Regions from separate parts of the Pseudoalteromonas sp. JSTW genome, predicted to be linked through region 1. Evidence: riboswitches for the same ligand, from Rfam matches in the RefSeq annotation. Region 1 holds a riboswitch; the other holds the start of a gene.
The links. A riboswitch is a leader RNA that binds a small molecule or an ion and turns the genes downstream of it on or off. The one in region 1 is predicted to bind lysine.
Positions count from the first base shown of each region.

Region 1 (4,406 bases):
CCAAGCGGGTTCTTTTCGCTGTCTGGCCAGCGAAGTTGTACACGCAATAATACTTGCAGTTGGCAGTTAGCTTTTGTGGCTTGCTCGTTTAGCCAACGGACTTGGTTAATGCTCTCGGCGACGAAAATACGCACACCTCGCGCAATAAAATGACTAATTTGTGCAGGGCTCTTTGCTGGCCCTGTGTTGAGCACGCGCTCGCTATTGATGCCTTGAGCAAGTACTTGCTCAAGTTCACCTTTACTCGCCACATCAAAATTAAACCCCGCACTGTCTAAACACTGAATAATGCGAGACAGGGGATTAGCCTTAACGGCATACCACAGTTTCACATCGGTTTGGGCTGTGAGTTGTTTTAAATGTGTCGTTAATTTATCAAGGTCATAGATAAAAAATGGCGTATCAAGGTGCGCTGAAACTTGTTCAACTGCTTGCTTGATGGGCGTGCTCAAAAAGCTCATTAACGTAAAACCTCTTCTAATAACAATGACGCGTCACTTTGTTCGTCACGGTATTTTACGATGAGCGCACATGACATGCTGAGGCCTTGCTCGCGAGCCCATGCATTGGAAGCAGGGCGAGAACCTGGGATCACAATAGCGTACTCAGGGATTGGTTCGCCTTTTTCTAATTGGCGCTCGTTCACGCAATCATAGACTGGAATGGTCGCAGATAAGCGGACTCCCGGTGCAAGCACTGCGCCTTTTTTAACGACAACGCCCTCTACAATCACACAACCTGCGCCGATAAATGCATCATCTTCAATAACCACAGGACTGGCACCAATTGGTTCAAGTACGCCACCTAACTGAACCGCTGCGCTCAGGTGAACATTTTTACCCACTTGTGCACATGACCCTACTAAAGCGTGGCTATCGACCATAGTCCCTTCATCAATAAATGCTCCGATGTTTACATACGCGGGTGGCATAATGATCGTGCCTTTAGCAACGTGCGCACCTCGGCGAACACTGCTACCGCCAGGGACCATACGCACACCTGCATCTGCGGCAAAGCCTTGAGGGGCTAAATTGTGTTTATCAACAAATCCACCAGGAAACTCCGTGTTTGTGCCATTTTTAAAGGCCTCTAAAATGCCTTGTTTTACTTCAATATTGGCATGCCAGTTGCCATTCTCGTCTTGTGTTGCGGCACGTACTGTGCCCGATTCTAAGTTATTTAATAATGCTAACCAGCTCATGATAAAACCTGTTTTTAGTTCCAAGATAAAATTGTATTGTTTGCGTGGGTGATGCTGTCTGTATGCTCAAGCTCTAAATGAGTCAGCGGTGGACGTAATTGCGGGGTGTTTATTCTACCTTGCAGGTGCATCAGTACTTTTACGGGAATTGGGTTTGCGACAGCAAATAAGCTTTGAATTGCGCTAGACCAATCGGTGAATAAATTGGGATGTTGACCGCTTAAACTTCGTTTAACAAACTCATGAGTTTGACTTGGCCATGCATTCGCCGCCACTGACACTAAGCCTTTAGCACCCGCTTGCGCAAAATATGGCATCAGTGCATCGTCACCACTAAAAATGGCGAGCTTAGGTGAGGCCGTTCTAAAGCCTTCAAATTTGCCGATGTCACCACTGGCTTCTTTAAGTGCCCACAGGTTTTTATGATCGGCGAGGTTTTTAATGACGGTAGGTGAAATCTCAACAGCACTGCGTCCAGGTACGTTGTATAGCATACATGGGTGTTTACTCGCATTTAGTAAGCTTTCAAACCAATGAGTTTGGCCAATAACGCCAGGCTTTGCATACAGTGGCGAACCTAACAAGTAGCCATGAATAGGCAGTTGATTACAGTACTCGACCCACGCAACTTGCTGCTTAAGGTTCATACCACCAACGGCAACCATAAGCGGTACGCTAGGGGTTAGCTGGCATACGTGTTCAACAATGGCTTGTTGTTCTTTGAGTGAAAGAGCAAGCCCTTCACCGGTACTGCCCAGCAATAAAATACCATTGTTGGCAGCTTGTTGTTCAGCCACAAGCTGTTCAAGGGCGATGTAGTCTACCTCGCCAGATTCAGAAAATGGCGTGATTAGCGCTGTCCATAATGGATAGTCGTTTAAATCAAAATTGTTGATCATCTCTCACGAACTTATAAGGTATTCGAAGAGTCAGTGCGGAAACAATTGAATGGAGTCGCATGTCGTCATTCGAACAAGGTATAATTCGAAGAGCGAATGGGCTTAAAATAATAAAGACGCGACGGCCTTATTATACTAAGACCAGAAGCTCTCCACCAAACTTATCAATAGCATTGCTATTGTTGGTGACAGTCGCTGGGATTCAGCCCAGTCGCCCGAAATAAGCACCTCACAAACGGTGTTACTTCTCGGCGTTAATTTCCCCTCACGTATGATCAACAGAGTCTGTGCTCTTCCCATACGCTACCTGAATAACGCACCTCTTCCAGCCCTTTATGCTCGCTTTAACGTTAAAGCCAACATAATGAAATAGGGTATTGGCGCTGATTAAAGCATTTTAGCCTTCTAGGTGTCAAGGCGGTGGATTTGTTTTTTATTGACCAATTAAGCAATCGGGTTACGTATAACTTCGTTTTTACGTACACTTAGAACGAAGCAGACGAATTGGAAGAATGATGGAAAAGTTTACCGACATTTATCAACGAGCCGTTAAAAGAAAAGGCAGTGAAGAAATGCTGCATGCACTGTTATCAAACCCGCTCGATGATGCTGATATTGCTAACATAGCGGATGATTTATGGTTGGAGGAGTTCACTCGTAAGGTATTTCAAAGTGGATTCTATTGGTCTGTAATCAATAATAAATGGGCGGGGTTTCGTGAAGTATTTTGGGACTTTAGCGTCGAAAAACTATTGATGATGCCACCTGATATGCTCGAACAAAAAGCGATGGATGAGCGAATTATTCGCAATTTCAAAAAAGTGCAAACAATTCCTGAAAATGCTTACATGATCCATGAAGTCGCTGAAAAAAATGCAAGCTTTAGCCAATTTATTGCACAGTGGCCCAGCGACAACATTATTGGTTTATGGGCTTACTTGAAGAAGCATGGCGCACGCTTAGGCGGGAACACCGGCCCTTATGCGTTGCGCGCGATGGGAAAAGATACCTTTTTGCTCTCGCGAGATGTGGAAAGTTATCTTCGTGCTCATCAGCTCATTGATGGGGGATTGCAGACCAAAAAATCACAGCAAGCGGCGCAGAACTTTTTCAATGAACTACAGCAGCAAAGTGGTTATAGCCTGCAAGCACTGAGTCAATTAGTTGCTTATGGAGTGGGTGATAACCGAGTAGGCATTGCAACACCCTAAGGAATAATATGAAACTGCACACCCGATATACAGACATTAGTGATCTGTTAGCAATTGAAGACACCCCAACAGCGGTTTCTGACCCGAACTTATTGCTATTTAATGCTAATTTAGCCCGCGAGTTTGACATTAGCACTGACCCTGAGTTTTTAGCAAAACGTTTAAGTGGCTCAGAGGTAGATAACGCTGTAAAGCCTGTGGCGCTTGGCTATTCGGGTCATCAATTCGGTCATTTTTCGCCGCGTTTGGGGGATGGTCGTGCGCACTTGCTTGGTGCCATTGAAGATAAACATGGCGCATTATGGGATTTGCAATTAAAAGGTGCAGGTGCAACGGTTTTTTCGCGTGGGGGAGATGGTCGTTGTGCACTAGGCCCTGCCATACGTGAATATATCATGAGTGAAGCCTTGGCGGCCTTAGATATTGCAACTACCCGTTGCCTTGCTGTTGTAACGACTGGAGAAACTGTTTACCGACAACCCCCACGACCCGGTGCCGTTGTAACGCGTGTCGCGAATAGCCATATCCGTGTTGGTTCATTTCAATATTTAGCAACTCAGGGTGATATTGAAGGACTTGAAAAGTTAGTTGAATACGCAATTAGTTGTCATTTTCCTGATATTAAAAGTGAAGGTGAGCAGCGTATTACAGACTTTTTAGCGGCGGTAATCGATAAGCAGATTGAGCTTGTTGTGGGCTGGATGCGAATTGGGTTTATTCATGGTGTGATGAACACAGATAACACATTAATTAGTGGTGAAACCATTGATTATGGCCCGTGTGCAATGATGAATCAGTTTGATTTAGAAACAGTTTTTAGCTCTATTGACCACCAAGGACGTTATGCTTTTGGTAATCAACCAACTATTGCAAATTGGAATTGCGCGCGTCTTGCAGAAAGCTTATTACCGCTTTTTAAAGATGAGGAACGTGCGCTCAGTGAATTATCAGCGATTATAAATGGCTTTGCTGCTAAGTTTAACACGGCATTTGATACCATGTGGCGACTAAAGTTAGGTTTAGATGGCGAGCAGGCAGGCGATCAAGCATTAGTTTCAGAGTTACTCACTTTGATGAAACAACATAAACTTGATT
Region 1 covers NZ_CP058972.1:222,686-227,091, forward strand. The annotation lists gene GZH31_RS01100 (PLP-dependent decarboxylase) at 1-461, opposite strand, end outside; gene GZH31_RS01105 (2,3,4,5-tetrahydropyridine-2,6-dicarboxylate N-succinyltransferase) at 461-1,201, opposite strand; gene dapA (4-hydroxy-tetrahydrodipicolinate synthase) at 1,216-2,100, opposite strand; lysine riboswitch at 2,238-2,433, opposite strand; gene GZH31_RS01115 (DNA-3-methyladenine glycosylase I) at 2,616-3,311, shown strand; gene GZH31_RS01120 (YdiU family protein) at 3,320-4,406, shown strand, end outside.

Region 2 (4,406 bases), 1.8 Mb from region 1:
GAAGCGCTAATAAGAAAATAACAATAAAATAAACAAGTAAAAATGCACCGCCGCCATGGTTTGCCGCTTGCGTTGGGAAACCCCAAATATTACCTAAACCTACTGCCGCACCAGAAGCGGCGAGAACAAAACCAATACGACTTTGGAAGCCGTCACGAACTTGTGCCATACATCTACATTTCTGTTATTATTTTTCCTCATTAAACCATAATTACAGTCAACTGCGTAAACAATTTGCGTTTGTGTGTGCCTGCAACCGTGCATTTGCTGTAAAAATAAACAAATCTAATTCTGAGTATATGCGAAAGCCGCAAACCATGAGCAGTCACTATTTTTCTAACACTTTAAAAATTGATTCAGCAGTAAGTTCAGCTGATAAACAAATCGTACTTGTGGATGCTTCACATATCGATATTAGTGCCCTGCCGGTTAGTAAATTACTCAGCCAGTTTGAGCAAAGCGTACTTGCAAAGCGCAAAGTACAAGCAGCAAAACAAGAGTACATTGCCACACGGTTAACACTTAAGTATTTATTAAAGCTCAGCGTTCCAGCATTTAAAAACACACCTCTTTGCGACATTTCAAGCCAATTTGATGACGCAGACAGCAAGCTTAAACTACACACGCCTGAGGGTGAGCCCATTTGGGCCTGTTTATCGCATTCGCGTGGTTTTATCGGCGCAGCACTCAACCCTGAGCAACATAAATTTGGTTTCGATATTGAACACTACACAAAAACACGCCCCTTTGTAAAACTTGCCAAACACTTTTATCACCAAGAAGAAGTCAACCTAATTAGCGCCTTTAACGATATAAACGAGCAAGCTGGGTGTTTTTTTAGAATTTGGACACTCAAAGAAGCGTTGGCCAAAGCAACTGCACAGCCTATCGCTAAGCTCTTGAGCCCAAATGTGTTTGAGGAAATTGAAAAACATAGCTTGACCGCATCAAGCCGAACCGTAAATGATTTTGATATTAGCGTGGTGGCACAAAAAAGCACTGACTGGCAGTGCTCTTTTATGACATTTGACGACTTACGCCGCGTTTTGGCTTTCTAATAAACGACTATGAATAGCTTGAACAACAAGGTCAGACTCACTCTGCTCAACTAAAAAGCACAGGTTATGTTTACTTGCACCATGGCAGATTAAGCGAATATTAAAATCACTCAATACCTGCATTAAGTTAGTTTCTTGCTGACGTAATTGAATTTCTGAACCAATTAATGCTACCAACGTTAAGTTATTCTCAACCGATACATGACAAAACTCAGAGAGTTTATCTAAACAGGCTTGATCAAGCTCTGGGCGTGATGCGTTAGGTGCGTTATCTAAGGTAATTGCCACACTGATTTCAGAGGTTGTTACTAAATCAACCGAGATATTAAACTCACTTAAAATAGTGAAAACACGCGCTAAGAAACCACTGGCTAAAAGCATTTCTGGGCTTTTAACCGTTAAAAGAATTTGGTTTTTACGCTGTGTGACTGCTCGAATACCAGGCTGCTCTGACTTTTCTTTTTCAATCCATGTGCCCCCTAATTGCGGTTCACGGCTTGAGCCAACAAACACGCTAATATGGCTGCGACTTGCCGGTAAAATAGTCGCGGGGTGCAATACTTTTGCCCCAAAGGTTGCCATTTCAGCGGCTTCGTCAAAGCTTAGTCGAGCAATAGGCGTGGCTTTTACACATAAACGCGGATCTGTACTGAAAATACCCACTACATCAGTCCAAATATGCACACTTTTAGCGTTAATTGCTTCTGCAAGCAATGCCGCGCTGTAGTCAGAACCACCACGGCCTAACGTGGTTGTTTGGTTATGCTCATCACTGCCAATAAAGCCTTGGGTTACCACAACTTGTTCTGCTAATAAGGGCACTAAATGTTTTTGCGCTGCCGCGGCTGTTGCAGCAATGTTTGGGGTAGCTTTTGCAAATTGACTATCTGTTTTTAAGACTTTACGCACATCAAATCGCACAGCATCTAAGCCCTGACCACGCAGTACTTGAGTAAATAAATAAGATGACAGGCGCTCACCAAAGCTCAGCAGTTCATCTTGCTCAGCGGCCGATTTAGCCCCTGCTGCTGCAAGCGTTTGAAATGCTTTTAAGGTTTCATCAAAGCCATGAGCTAAATCAGCATCCAGCGACAGCTCGGCTAAAATATTTTCTTGAATAGCAATAACACCTGTGATGTGTTCATCGCGCTGTGCTGCGCTTAAATCACCTTTACACAGTGCAACTAAATGATTGGTTACGCCCGCACTTGCACTCACTGCAACAACGCGTACTTGATTATCTGCACAGACAATTTCTGCACAACGACTCATGGCGTCAAAGTTAGCTACACTGGTGCCACCAAATTTTGCAACTACATAATCTGATTTCGAGTTGGCGGCTAATTGGGTATTCATGTCGTCTCCTTTTGTGGGTAACAATCCACATTAATTCAAGAAGAACTCGGCAAGGGGTGCTTTGATAAAAAAGAGTAGTCCACTGCCAGAAGCTCTCCACCTAGTTTGGTGACAGTTTTGAGGATTCAGCCCCATAAACCGAAAAATAACCGCGACGACCGATTACTTTCCTCGGCGAGTACTTCCCTCTTTAATGGTCATTGGCAATCGTCACCTCACATTAAATACCTAAGTATCGCACCTCTTCTGAATGTTAAGTTAACACCTGGTTAAAATAACAAAGCCTGCTATAAAAAGCAGGCTTTGAAACTTATCGTTTAGACGTCTAGCTGTCAAGTATTAAATAAAACTTCCCGCTAGGTATGAGCCATAATAACCCGTTGTATAAGCTATTAATAAATACAGCGACATTTTTAAATAACTCATAAACGTTAATGCTTTTACTTTACTCATTGCGATAATACCCGCTGCAGAGCCGATAATAAGCATTGAGCCTCCGACACCTGTCGCATAGGTAAACGATAACCATTGCTGAGAGCTCATGACAATATCGGCTTTCAGTAATGCAGCCGTTAGCGGCACGTTATCAACCGCAGCCGACAACAAGCCCATTAAGTAGTTTGCATACTCAGGCGCCATAAGCTCATATAAGTGCGTAAATTTAGACAGCATACCCACTTCTTTAAGCGCACCTACGAGTAGCAATACCCCCACGAAGAATAAGAGCGTGTCGTATTCAATTTCACGAATATAATCAATAATTTTTTTGTTAACGTCTTTCTTGCGCATTAAAAATTGCGCCACTAAAAACATTAACGACAAACCAAATAAAAAGGTTAATAGTGGTGGCACACTATAAAGCACACTGAGTGTTAGGGTTGCGATAATCGTCGAGAAAAAGATCACCGCAATGGTGATGTCGGTCTTTTCTATGCGGCGGGCAGCTTGTTTTTCGAATACGACATTCCCTGACATCCCCGTAGATAGCATAACAGCCAATAGCGCCACACTTGCAAGTGAAGGCACAATAAGCAATAACAAGTTACCGATGGTGACTTTCTCATCAAGGAAAATCATTAAGGTCGTTACATCACCCGTAATAAGTGATACCCCACCAGAGTTCACACTGAATACAATGAGGGTCGCGTATTTTATTAATTTTTTAGGATCAAGCTTTAGCGACATCACTACTGCAAGCGAAATTAATGTTGCTGTGATATTGTCGGAAATAGAAGAAAACAAAAACGCAAAACCACCAATCAAAAACATCAGCTTTCGTTCGCTGATTTGATTTGGCATAATTTTGTGAACAATATTTTGAATAAACCCTTTCGAGTTTAAATAAGCAACAAAGGTCATAGCAGCCATTAGGAATAACCACAAAGTAGCAATTTCTAAAATATTGTGATCAAGTTGATGTTGTATAGTTTCTGGGCTTTGCCCATGAATTGGAGAGATAAACAAGATAATCCAGCATAAAGTGCCAAAAAAAAGCGTCGTTTTGGCCTTGTTTACATGGATAATATCCTCTATAACGATAAGCAAAAATGCCACCGCTATCAGGGTTAGGATAAGTGGGGTTACCATGGTGTTTGAACAACCTTTATAAAAATGTAAAAATTGTAAGTCGAGTGTTTCGGCGCGGATTCTAGCAGCATCTAAGTCATAAAACTATTCTCAATTACATAAATTACTACTAAACGCTAACACCAAAATTTTGATTTACTGGAGCCGTATGATCCCAGCTAAAAAGTTATTAAATACCCTTACAGAGCATTGGGGGGTGTTAGAACTCTTATTTAAACGTTTTAAGATGGCTGATTTCAGCTTAAAAGACGTGCAAAATGCGATAAAACAAAAACAGCCAAGCTGGTCAAATGAACGCATTTATAAAGAAACAAATCGTTTATTGAATCAAGATATTATTATTCCACTGGCAAAATCTTCGCAATTAGAAATCAACCGCGCAATTGCTGACTTTGCAACCTTTTT
Region 2 covers NZ_CP058972.1:2,103,777-2,108,182, forward strand. The annotation lists gene GZH31_RS09635 (sodium-dependent transporter) at 1-169, opposite strand, end outside; gene GZH31_RS09640 (4'-phosphopantetheinyl transferase superfamily protein) at 318-1,058, shown strand; gene lysC (lysine-sensitive aspartokinase 3) at 1,035-2,414, opposite strand; lysine riboswitch at 2,496-2,668, opposite strand; gene nhaD (sodium:proton antiporter NhaD) at 2,754-4,001, opposite strand; gene GZH31_RS09655 (hypothetical protein) at 4,150-4,406, shown strand, end outside.
Region 2: another riboswitch for lysine. It lies ahead of lysC (lysine-sensitive aspartokinase 3); the one in region 1 lies ahead of dapA (4-hydroxy-tetrahydrodipicolinate synthase).